Regions from separate parts of the Pseudomonas sp. TE3728 genome, predicted to be linked through region 1. Evidence: predicted binding sites of a transcription regulator. Region 1 holds the regulator's gene; each other region holds the start of a gene.
The links. The regulator sigma-54, encoded in region 1, starts transcription at its own class of promoters, with help from an activator protein. The targets are predictions, from matches to a motif close to ANTGGCATNNANNTTGCTNT.

Region 1 (3,111 bases):
ATCTGGCCAAGAGCTACAAGAGCCGTCAGGTCGTGCGCGACGTCAGCCTGTCCATCGACAGCGGTCAGATCGTCGGCCTGCTTGGCCCTAACGGCGCCGGTAAAACCACCTGTTTCTATATGATTGTCGGCCTGGTACAGGCCGATCAAGGCCGCGTACTGATCGACGACCTGGACGTCAGCCACCAGCCGATGCACGGTCGTGCGAAGGCCGGCATCGGCTATCTTCCGCAAGAAGCGTCGATCTTCCGCAAACTGTCGGTGGCCGACAACATCATGGCCATCCTCGAGACCCGCAAGGAGCTCGATAAGGCCGGTCGTCGCCAAGAGCTGGAAAGCCTGCTGCAGGAATTTCACATCCATCACATCCGCGACAATCTCGGCATGAGCCTGTCCGGTGGTGAACGCCGCCGTGTGGAAATCGCCCGGGCACTGGCTACCAACCCGAAATTCATCCTCCTCGACGAACCCTTCGCCGGCGTGGACCCGATTTCGGTGGGCGACATCAAGCAGATCATCCATCACCTCAAGGCTAAAGGCATTGGCGTGCTGATCACGGACCACAACGTTCGTGAGACCCTGGATATCTGCGAAACCGCCTACATCGTCAACGACGGCCAACTGATTGCTGAAGGTGACTCCGCCACCATCCTCGCCAATGAACTGGTCAAGGAAGTGTATCTGGGCCACGAGTTCCGCCTGTAAGCACCTGAGGTGCCCAGGTCGCCGAGGGAGCGCTCGCTTCAATAAAAAATCAATAACTTTTTATTGTTACAGCGCTCTAGGCAAACACTTCAGTTTCGGGCATATAATTTGCTTATGTTTGGCGCTTCGGCGCCCTGTAGTGGATGGCGCATGTGCGCCGGCGAATAAGGTGTTAAGCCCCTGCCATGAAACCATCGCTAGTCTTGAGAATGGGCCAGCAGCTGACGATGACACCGCAGCTGCAACAGGCCATCCGCCTGCTCCAATTGTCGACCCTGGACCTGCAACAGGAAATCCAGGAGGCTCTGGAGTCCAATCCGATGCTCGAACGCCAGGAAGAAGGCGACGACTTCGATAACGCCGACCCCTTGGCCGATAGCGCCGAACAGAAACCCAACGCCGACATTCAGGAACCCTCCTACCAGGAAACCGCCCCGACGGTGGACAACCTTGAGGAAGGCGACTGGAACGAGCGCATCCCCAACGAATTGCCCGTCGACACAGCCTGGGAGGATGTCTACCAGACCAGCGCCAGCAGCCTGCCGAGCAACGATGACGACGAGTGGGACTTCACCACCCGCACATCGGCCGGTGAAAGCCTGCAAAGCCATTTGCTCTGGCAACTGAACCTGGCACCTATGTCCGACACCGATCGCCTGATCGCCGTGACCCTGATCGACTGCATCAACAATCAGGGCTACCTGGACGAAACCCTCGAGGAAATCCTCGAAGCGTTCGACCCGGAACTGGACATCGAACTGGACGAAATCGAAGCCGTCCTGCACCGCATCCAGCAATTCGAACCCGCTGGCATCGGCGCCCGCAACCTCGGTGAATGCCTGCTACTGCAACTGCGCCAGTTGTCCGCCAAGACCCCTTGGCTGGCCGAAGCCAAGCGTCTGGTCACCGATTACATCGACCTGCTCGGCAGCCGCGACTACAGCCAGCTGATGCGCCGCATGAAGCTCAAGGAAGATGAGCTGCGCCAGGTCATCGAATTGGTCCAGAGCCTCAACCCACGCCCGGGTTCACAAATCGAGTCCACCGAAGCCGAATACGTCGTTCCCGACGTGATCGTGCGCAAGGACAACGAGCGCTGGCTGGTGGAGCTGAACCAGGAATCGGTGCCACGCCTACGGGTCAACGCCCAATATGCCGGTTTCGTGCGCCGTGCCGATACCAGCGCTGACAACACCTTCATGCGTAATCAGCTGCAGGAGGCTCGCTGGTTCATCAAGAGCCTGCAAAGCCGCAATGAAACCCTGATGAAAGTCGCCACCCAGATCGTCGAGCATCAACGCGGCTTTCTCGAATACGGTGACGAAGCCATGAAGCCGTTGGTGCTGCATGACATTGCCGAAGCAGTCGGCATGCATGAATCGACAATTTCACGGGTGACCACGCAAAAATTCATGCATACCCCACGGGGCATCTATGAACTGAAATACTTTTTTTCCAGCCACGTCAGTACCTCTGAAGGCGGTGAATGCTCGTCCACGGCGATCCGCGCGATCATCAAAAAACTGGTTGCTGCGGAAAATCAGAAAAAGCCGTTGAGTGACAGCAAGATCGCTGGTTTACTGGAGGCACAAGGCATTCAGGTAGCCCGTCGCACCGTCGCCAAGTACCGCGAATCCCTGGGGATTGCGCCTTCCAGCGAACGCAAGCGGTTGATGTAGCCGCCGGGCTCGCCACAGCGTTCCAGTGGCAGGCATTTCTGCCTGCCGCTTTATGCACTGGCAACGAAGGAGAAGCTGTATGCAAGTCAACATCAGTGGACACCAACTGGAAGTGACCGAACCCCTGCGCACCTACATCGGCGAAAAACTCGACCGGTTAGAGAGGCATTTCGACAAGATCACCAATGTGCAAGTCACGATGAACGTCGAAAAACTGCTGCAGAAGATCGAAGCCACGCTGCATATTCCCGGCGGAGAAGTGGTCGCCAATGCCGAGCATACGGACATGTATGCCGCCATCGACCTGCTGACCGACAAGCTGGATCGCCAACTTAAAAAGCATAAGGAAAAGACCCAGAGCCTCCTTCAGGGCGCGACCGGTCGTTAACACCCCCAATCCATGATCCGACTAGAAACCATCCTGACCCCCGGCCGTTCCCAAGTGAACGCGCCGGGTGGCAGTAAAAAGAAAGCCCTCGAGCAAATTGCCAACCTTATCCACCGCGAAGTACCGGATCTGGAAATGCAGGACGTCTTCGAGGCCCTGATTGCCCGTGAGAAACTCGGTTCTACCGGTTTCGGCAACGGCATCGCCATCCCCCACTGCCGGCTCAAAGGCTGCACCTCGCCAATCAGTGCGCTGCTGCACCTGGAAGCCCCTATCGATTTCGATGCCATCGACGGTGCCCCCGTTGACCTGCTGTTTGTGCTGCTGGTCCCGGAAGCCG
Region 2 (3,111 bases), 2.1 Mb from region 1:
ACAATTTGCGCGCCAGGCGCTGGGCGATGATCAGGCTGACCGAGGTCGCGATGTTGAACCCCTGAATCCCCATGTTGTGCAAGCGGGTCAGGGTTTGCGCGGCGCTGTTGGTGTGCAGGGTGGAAAGCACCATGTGCCCGGTCTGGGCGGCCTTGATGGCGATTTCGGCGGTTTCGAGGTCGCGGATTTCACCGACCATGATCACGTCCGGGTCCTGACGCAGAAACGAGCGCAGCGCCTGGGCGAAATCCAGTCCCTGCCTGGGATTGACGTTGACCTGGTTGATGCCTTCGATGTTGATTTCTACCGGGTCTTCGGCAGTGGAAATATTGATGTCGACGGTGTTGAGGATGTTCAGCCCGGTATAGAGCGACACGGTCTTGCCCGAGCCGGTAGGGCCGGTCACCAGGATCATTCCCTGTGGCTGCTTGAGCGCGGCCATGTACAGGTCTTTCTGGTCGGGCTCGTAGCCGAGGGCATCGATGCCCATTTGGGCGCTGGACGGGTCGAGGATCCGGATTACCACTTTCTCGCCCCACAAGGTCGGCAGTGTGTTGACCCGGAAGTCGATGGACTTGCTTTTGGACAGGCGCATCTTGATTCGCCCGTCCTGGGGTTTGCGCCGCTCGGAGATATCGAGACTGGCCATGACCTTCAGCCGCGAGGCAATGCGGTTGGCCAGTTGTGTCGGCGGCCTGGCGACCTCCCGCAGCATGCCATCGGTGCGCATGCGCACGCGGTAGATTTTTTCATAGGGCTCGAAATGCAGGTCGGAAGAACCGCTCTTGATCGCGTCGAGCAACATCTTGTGGACGAAGCGCACCACGGGGGCATCATCGGCATCTTGCCCTCCGAGGGAGTCCTGTTTCTGCTCATCGACCGACTCGATGTCCAGCCCGTCAAGGTCGACATCGGCCATGTCTTCCAAGCCGGTGGAATGGTTGTCGAAGAATTTTTCGATGGCGTCGCTGAGCTTGTCTTCTTCCACCAGAATGGCTTCGGTGCTCAGCCCGGTGCTGAACTGGATGTCGTTGATGGCCTGGTGATTGGTCGGATCGGAAATCCCCACGAACAGCTTGTTACCACGCCGCCAAAGGGGCAGGGCGTGGTGCTGGCGGATCAGCTTCTCACTGACCAGCCCTCGGGGTTGGGTGTCCTTGTCCAGGCAGTTGAGGTCCAGCAGGGCCATGCCGAAATGCTCCGAGGCCACCTCGGCGACCTGCCAGCTTTTCAGCAGTTTGTTTTGCACCAGATAGCTGACCAGCGAAATTCGATTGCGTTGGGCTTGTTGATACGCCTGTTGCGCACTTTGGTCAGTGATCAGCTCGGCCAGTACCAATTGCTTGGCCAGACCGCTAAGGGCGATGTCATTCATTGGGATACCGGACGCAGACAGTGAATGACTTATAGCCTAGTCAAGCAGTGGAACCAAACCAGTCGGGGTGAGGTGACAAAAAGTGTCAGATAGTGCGGATCCTTGGAGTAGGAAGGGTCTTTGCCGCGATCTCGCGCCCAGCAGACAGGGACGCGCGCGGCTTGGCATGACCTGTGCTGTGCCTTGTTCAGATCATGAGATTTCGACTCATGCATGGAGCCTGTCTATGAAAAATCAAAAAGGTTTTACTCTGATCGAGCTGCTGATCGTGGTGGCGATCATCGGGATTCTGGCGACGTTTGCGTTGCCGCAGTATTCGAAGTACCAGGCGCGGGCGAAGGTAACCGCTGCGGTTGCAGAAATCTCGGCACTGAAGGTGCCTTTCGAAGACATCATCAATCAAGGCACTAACCCCACACTCGCTAATACCGGCGGTACTTTGACCACAGGTAATTGCACGGTTGCGGTAGCGGGTACTGCCTCTGACGGTGCGGGCACTATTGGCTGCACGATTCTCAACGCACCGGGGCCGGTGCTCGGTAAAACCATTACGCTTACGCGCTCACTCGCCAGCGGCTGGACGTGCGCTACGACGGTGGAGCAGGAATACGCGCCTAAAGGCTGCACTGCCGCGGCCGCTGCTGGCTGATCCATTGTCACTCTGCCAAAAGCCCCGCGTTTACAACGCGGGGCATTTTTTTGCTCGTCATTTGGGGGCCAATTCAATAATCAAGAAAATCCCCGACAATTCATGGCCTTAGGCCTGCGTTAAAACCCGCAAGTTGCATGTAGATAATTTCGCAGTCATGCAATTTGCATGATTCCGGAAATTGCCATTATGGTTAACCTATTGATTTAAAATATTTTATTTTTTATGTCGCTGTTGGCACAGCGTTCGCACTATCTCCTGTAACCCTGCTGACAAGACACGCAGCAGACTTTCCAGAAATACAGGAGTTACTCGTATGAAGAAGTTCGCTATCGCTGCCGCTACTGCTACCGCGTTGACCCTGACCATGGCCAACGCTGCATTTGCACAGACCACCCAAGCGACTCAGGCACCCATGATGCTGGCCGCCGGTGAAGTCACTGAAGCGAAAGAGGATGTTTCCGATACCTGGATCACAACCAAAGTCAAAGCAGACCTGGTCACCGAAAAAGGCATCCCAGGCACCGACATCAAAGTCGAAACCAACAAAGGCGTTGTTTCCCTGTCTTCCATGACCGTTCTGACAGACGCTCAGAAAACAACCGCCGTGGCTATCGCCAAGAAAATCAAAGGCGTCAAAGCGGTGTCCGCTGACGGCCTGAAATCCGAGTAAGGCAAGGCTTCTCGCCTGGACCGGGAGAAGGAGCGGTAGACGGGCCGAGTCATACGTCTGCCGCAACTTGAGAGTTCATGCGAAGGCCACAAGGATGTGGCCATTACAGGCCCTGGCATTCGTGTCGGGGCCTGTTCTATTGCGGGCTACGCAAAACAACTGTGGGAGCGAGCCTGCTCGCGATTGCTGACTAACATTCGACACGTACGTTGAATGACAGACCGCTATCGCGAGCAGGCTCGCTCCCACAGTTGAATGTGCCCCACTTCGGGTTGTGGTGCTCAATTCCCACGCTTGCTGGTGATTTGAACCAACCGGTTGCCTTCAAAGCGCAGGTACTGGTACATCCCGCTGTTGGGCCCGTAGGTCCATTCCTCGACTTGAAATTCTTCCCGTCGATTGGCGCTGCGCTTG
Region 3 (3,111 bases), 970 kb from region 1:
TTTCATGCCGACACGCGGTAATCCGTTGAACGATCAATCAGGGGTAAAGTCCAGATAGAAGTAAGCCCATCCATGGGTTTTATCGAGGAGGCACCGATGCAAAAGTGGAAAATCACTTTCGTGGATGATCACGGTGAAACAGTGGACGAACTCTTCGAGTGCGAGGAATGCCCGAATAGCGAGCAAGCCGCCAAACTCATTCGTGCCCGACGCCTGCCGATCGCTGCCGAACTGGATCTCAATGATCTGGAGGGTCGTACCGATGATCCGACCGTCAAAAGCCTGAAATCCCAGAACAGCATTGAAATCATCAGTATTACCCCGATCTGATACACCTCTTGTCACATTCACACCCAGACCTTGGCAGCAGCTCTATCTTGGGGCTACTCTGCAAGCGAGATCAGCGAATGACTCGCTAAGGTCTGGTCTTGTCAGCTACATGCTTGTTTCCCGTCGGCAACCTCTGTTGCCGTATCGCTCTCACCAATCGGTTGAAAGTGCAGGGAATACGGAAAGTCTATCCATCAGTCTGAGGGGGACGTTTCATGAGCACAGCCTATCAAGAAGACATCAGCAGCAGCGTGTTGCGCCGCATGAAAGAAGGCGGTTTCGACTTTTCACGATTCCATCCCATCGAGTTCTACGCCATTTTCCCGGACGAGGAGCGGGCACGCAGGGCGGCAGGTCATTTTTGTGGTGAATCCTTGAATGCCCAGATCAGCGTGCGCGATGACGGCGCGTGGCATCTGGAACTGAGCAAAGTGATGTACGCCACCTACGACGGGATCGGTGACTTTGAGCAGGACTTTGAGGCGGTGGTCGAGCCTCTGGGCGGTATCATCGAAGGATGGGGCGTCAAGCAGGAGGTACGAGGGCTACTCGCATAACTTTATGAACAGTGACAACACTCAGCAACGGCTGACCTTTGGGTTGGCCGTTTTCGTTTGTGGGGGGAAGATCAAGAGATCGCAGCCTCGTTTCACTCGACAGCTCCTACAGGTGAAACGAGGCTGCGATCTTTTGACCTGGGTTTTTGATTCATAACGTTTCAAAAAAACAAAAAAAACCGCCTGAGCAGGCGGCTAAAGGGAAGTTTCGGTCAGGTTTTCCAGCGAATGCGCGGATTATCCGCGTCGCTCCCCGGGCAGTGAAATCAACTCTGGCTATGCTGCTGATAGGCGACAGCATTGCTTCGCCATGAAGCGGGGGCAATCTGGTTGGGGCATTTACCGCACAGAATTGGTGCGGTGCGTGTGGCGTCATTATCCAACTGATTGATATCAAAGCGTTTATGCCGATGGCACGGGCCTTGCGAAGGCCTGGATGTCCGGGTGACAAGGAGTACGGCATGATCCGCACCTATTTTGATGAGATGTACGATGCCGGCGGCCAGGTCCGCCCGCATTATCGGGAGTTTGCCCGTTGGCTGGCCGAAACGCCTGACGAGCTTTTGGCACAACGGCGACGCGAGGCCGATCTGTTATTTCATCGTGCCGGGATTACATTCACGCTCTATGGTGATGAGCAAGGGACAGAGCGCCTGATTCCCTTCGACACCATTCCCCGCAGTATCCCCGCCAGCGAATGGCGGGTCGTCGAGCGCGGCTGCATTCAGCGGGTCAAGGCATTGAACATGTTCCTTGCCGACCTCTATCACGAGCAGCGCATCATCAAGGCCGGCATCATCCCGGCCGAGCAAGTGCTGGCCAACGAGCAATACCAGTTGGCGATGCAGGGGCTGGATCTGCACCGCGATATCTATTCGCACATTTCCGGCGTCGACCTGGTGCGCGATGGCGACGGCACGTACTACGTGCTCGAAGACAATCTTCGTACCCCCAGCGGCGTGAGCTACATGCTCGAAGATCGCAAGATGATGATGCGATTGTTCCCCGAATTGTTCGCAGCCCAGCGCATCGCGCCGATCGACCACTATCCGAACCTGTTGCTCGACACCCTGAAAAGCTCCAGCCCGATCGACAACCCGAGCGTGGTAGTGCTGACGCCGGGGCGCTTCAACAGCGCGTTTTTCGAGCATGCATTTCTGGCCCGGGAAATGGGCGTTGAACTGGTGGAAGGCGCGGACCTGTTCGTGCGTGATGACAAGGTGTTCATGCGCACCACGGACGGGCCAAAAGCCGTCGACGTGATCTACCGGCGTCTCGACGATGCCTTCCTCGATCCGTTGGCGTTCAATCCGGATTCGATGCTCGGCGTTCCAGGTCTGCTGTCGTCCTACCGTTCCGGCAACGTGGTGCTGGCGAATGCCATCGGCACCGGGGTCGCGGATGACAAGTCGGTGTACCCCTTCGTCACGGACATGATTCGTTTCTATCTGGATGAAGAGCCGATCCTGAAGAACGTGCCGACATGGCAGTGTCGTAATCCCTCTGAGCTGTCCCACGTGCTGGCCAATCTTCCAGAACTGGTGGTCAAGGAAACCCAGGGCTCCGGTGGTTACGGAATGCTGGTGGGGCCGGCGGCGACGGCGGCGGAAATCGAATCTTTCCGTGAGCGGATCAAAGCCAAACCCCACGCGTACATCGCCCAACCGACGTTGTCTTTATCGACCTGTCCGACCTTTGTCGAAAACGGCATCGCTCCACGCCATATCGACCTGCGTCCGTTTGTATTGTCTGGCCGCGAAACCCGGGTTGTGCCCGGCGGTTTGACCCGTGTCGCCTTGCGCGAAGGCTCCCTGGTGGTGAATTCCTCCCAGGGCGGCGGAACCAAGGACACCTGGGTGGTCGAGGATTGAAGGAAGCCTGCCATGTTAAGTAGAACTGCCTCGGATCTGTATTGGATGTCGCGTTACCTGGAGCGGGCCGAAAACCTCGCACGGATGCTTGACATCAGTTATTCGCTGTCACTGATGCCTCAGGACGGTCGTGGCGACGGCTTGCACGAACTCGCCATGCCGTTGCTGATCACCGGCACTCTGGACGATTACCTGGAGCGTCACGGTGATCTGCATGCCGAACGGCTGCTGCACTTTTTTGCTTTGGATGCGGCCAACCCGGCGAGCATCTACAGCTGCCTCGGTGCCGCGCGAGCCAGCGCCCATGCGGTGCGTGGGCGAATCACCGCTGACATGTGGGAAAACATCAACGC
Region 4 (3,111 bases), 630 kb from region 1:
GCTTTATCGGATGAAAGCCATGATGCACGCAACCGGGCATCCGATGACAGACGGTCGCCCATAAAAAAGGCCTCCCGAAGGAGGCCTCTCTTTTGTCACGCCGGGTAGCGCGGCGCTACCGGATCAGCAGCTGTAGTACAGCTCATATTCCAGTGGGTGTACGAAGGTACGAACCTTGATTTCTTCTTCGCTTTTCAGGGCGATGTAAGCGTCGATGAAGTCGTCGCTGAAAACGCCGCCTTTGGTCAGGAACGCACGACCTTTGTCCAGCTCTTCCAGGGCTTCTTTCAGGCTGCCGCAAACTTGTGGGATCTCTTTCGCCTCTTCAGGCGGCAGGTCGTACAGGTTTTTGTCAGCTGCGTCGCCAGGGTGGATCTTGTTCTGGATGCCGTCCAGGCCAGCCATCAACAGTGCAGCGAAGCCCAGGTACGGGTTAGCTGCCGGATCCGGGAAGCGAGCTTCGATACGGCGAGCGCGAGGGCTGGACACGTAAGGAATACGGATCGAGGCCGAACGGTTACGAGCCGAGTAAGCCAGCATCACTGGCGCTTCGAAACCTGGAACCAGACGCTTGTAGGAGTTGGTCGACGGGTTGGTGAAGCCGTTCAGAGCCTTACCGTGCTTGATGATGCCGCCGATGAAGTACAGAGCGGTATCGGACAGGCCGGCATAGCCTTCGCCGGCGAAGGTGTTCTTGCCATCTTTGGCGATGGACAGGTGAACGTGCATACCCGAACCGTTGTCGCCGTACAGAGGCTTAGGCATGAAGGTCGCGGTGCGGCCATATGCATCAGCAACGTTGTGTACGCAGTACTTCAGGGTCTGAACTTCGTCAGCCTTGGCAACCAGGGTGTTGAACTTCACGCCGATTTCGTTCTGACCGGCAGTCGCCACTTCGTGGTGGTGAACTTCGATGACCAGGCCCATTTCTTCCATGGCGTTGCACATGGAGGTACGGATTTCGTGGTCGTGGTCGAACGGCGGAACAGGGAAGTAGCCGCCTTTGACGCCTGGACGGTGGCCTTTGTTGCCGCCTTCCACGTCCTGGTCGGACATCCACGAACCTTGTTCGGAGAAGATTTTGAACATCGAGCCGGAGATGTCGGACTTGAACTTCACTTCGTCGAAGATGAAGAACTCAGGCTCTGGGCCAACGAATACGGTGTCGCCGATACCGGTCGACTTCAGGTATTCCTCGGCACGCTTGGCGATCGCACGTGGGTCACGGTCGTAGCCTTGCATGGTCGAAGGCTCGATCACGTCGCAAACCAGGATCAGGGTCGGCTCTTCGGTGAACGGGTCGAGAACGGCAGTGCTGTCGTCCGGCATCAGGATCATGTCGGAAGCTTCGATGCCTTTCCAGCCAGCGATGGAGGAACCGTCGAACATTTTGCCTTCTTCGAAGAAAGCTTCATCCAGCCCATCGCGAGCCGGCATGGTCACGTGGTGCTGAGTGCCTTTGGTGTCCGTGAAGCGCAGATCAATCCACTTGACGTCATGATCTTTGATGAGTTGAACCGACTTCGACATAGTGTCCTCCGGGTGGCTTCGGGCTTAGTAGTGGATGCCCTTAGAATGTGGGTGATGCCGGCGCGAATACTCTGCCAAGGCAACCTGCCTCACAAGGGAGCAAATTGCATGCCAGTGCCCCACCATGGGTTTTTTGCCCCAATATCACGCTTATAAAGGTGCAAAGCCTCGAAAAGCGCCAAACCTCGCCCTGTAATGTAGCGTCGAATTCCATAAATGACCTGTTTTGGTGCGCGCAAAACCTTCTGCACATTAACTGGTTAAACCTTGAGCAATTTCCGCTATAATCCGCGCCCCCCTTTTTCGGCTGGCCCAGCGCGCGCTGTTTTCATGAAACTAATCGTAAAAGTCTTCCCCGAGATCACCATCAAGAGCCGCCCGGTACGGATGCGTTTCATCCGCCAGTTGGCCAAAAACATCCGTACCGTGCTCCGCGATCTGGACCCGGCTGTGGTGGTCAACGGTGTGTGGGACAATCTCGAGCTGGAAACCCGCGTCAGCGAGCCGAAAGCCCTGAAGGAGATGACCGAGCGCCTGAGCTGCATGCCGGGTATCGCGCATTTCCTGCAGGTCGATGAATACCCGTTGGGCGACTTCGACGACATCGTCGCCAAGTGCAAGCAGCACTTCGGTGACGCCCTGGCCGGGAAGATTTTTTCGGTGCGCTGCAAGCGTGCCGGCAAGCACGAATTCAGCTCCATGGACGTCGAGAAATACGTCGGCAGCCAACTGCGTCGTCAGTGCGGCGCCGCCGGAATCTCGCTCAAAGAGCCTGAAATCGAAGTTCGCATCGAAATTCGCGACAAACGGTTGTTCGTGATCCACAGCCAGCACAACAGCATCGGCGGTTATCCGCTGGGTGCCCTGGAACAGACGCTTGTACTGATGTCCGGTGGCTTCGATTCCACCGTCGCCGCCTACCAGATCATGCGCCGCGGGCTGATGAGCCATTTCTGCTTCTTCAATCTGGGCGGACGAGCCCACGAACTGGGCGTCATGGAAGTCGCGCACTTCATCTGGAAGAAGTACGGCAGCTCCCAACGCGTGTTATTTGTCAGTGTGCCGTTCGAGGAAGTACTGGGAGAAATTCTCGGGAAAGTCGATAACAGTCATATGGGTGTAGTTTTGAAGCGTATGATGTTGCGCGCTGCTTCCCGTATTGCCGATCGGCTGGAGATCGAAGCGCTGGTCACCGGCGAAGCGATTTCCCAGGTGTCGAGCCAGACGTTGCCGAACCTGTCCGTGATTGACTGCGTGACCGACAAGCTGGTCTTGCGTCCACTGATCGCCAGTCACAAGCAGGACATTATCGACCTGGCCAACGAAATCGGCACTGCCGATTTCGCCAAGCACATGCCGGAATACTGCGGGGTCATCTCGGTGAACCCAAAGACCCACGCCAAGCGTCCGCGCGTGGAGCATGAAGAGAAAGAATTCGACATGGCGGTACTCGAGCGTGCGCTCGAAAACGCCAAACTGGTGCCGATCGATCGCGTAATCGACGAATTGGGCCAGGATTTGCAGATCGAAGAAGTCAGCGAAGCTCTGGCGGGCCAGATCATCATCGACATCCGTCACCCG

Region 2: ACZ89R_RS13265 (pilin) is a predicted target of sigma-54. The motif match lies at 1,536-1,555, and genes of this name have one in related genera.
Region 3: ACZ89R_RS27300 (circularly permuted type 2 ATP-grasp protein) is a predicted target of sigma-54. The motif match lies at 1,297-1,316, and genes of this name have one in related genera.
Region 4: glnA (glutamate--ammonia ligase) is a predicted target of sigma-54. The motif match lies at 1,627-1,646, and genes of this name have one in related genera.

Annotation. Positions count from the first base shown of each region.
Region 1 covers NZ_JBWBQT010000001.1:5,191,045-5,194,155, reverse strand. The annotation lists gene lptB (LPS export ABC transporter ATP-binding protein) at 1-704, shown strand, start outside; gene ACZ89R_RS22675 (RNA polymerase factor sigma-54) at 890-2,383, shown strand; gene hpf (ribosome hibernation-promoting factor, HPF/YfiA family) at 2,463-2,771, shown strand; gene ptsN (PTS IIA-like nitrogen regulatory protein PtsN) at 2,784-3,111, shown strand, end outside.
Region 2 covers NZ_JBWBQT010000001.1:3,093,012-3,096,122, reverse strand. The annotation lists gene pilB (type IV-A pilus assembly ATPase PilB) at 1-1,375, opposite strand, end outside; gene ACZ89R_RS13265 (pilin) at 1,602-2,024, shown strand; gene ACZ89R_RS13260 (BON domain-containing protein) at 2,341-2,697, shown strand; gene ACZ89R_RS13255 (DUF2845 domain-containing protein) at 2,979-3,111, opposite strand, start outside.
Region 3 covers NZ_JBWBQT010000001.1:6,159,102-6,162,212, forward strand. The annotation lists gene ACZ89R_RS27290 (hypothetical protein) at 97-330, shown strand; gene ACZ89R_RS27295 (ribonuclease E inhibitor RraB) at 546-887, shown strand; gene ACZ89R_RS27300 (circularly permuted type 2 ATP-grasp protein) at 1,349-2,758, shown strand; gene ACZ89R_RS27305 (alpha-E domain-containing protein) at 2,771-3,111, shown strand, end outside.
Region 4 covers NZ_JBWBQT010000001.1:4,561,296-4,564,406, forward strand. The annotation lists gene glnA (glutamate--ammonia ligase) at 124-1,530, opposite strand; gene thiI (tRNA uracil 4-sulfurtransferase ThiI) at 1,861-3,111, shown strand, end outside.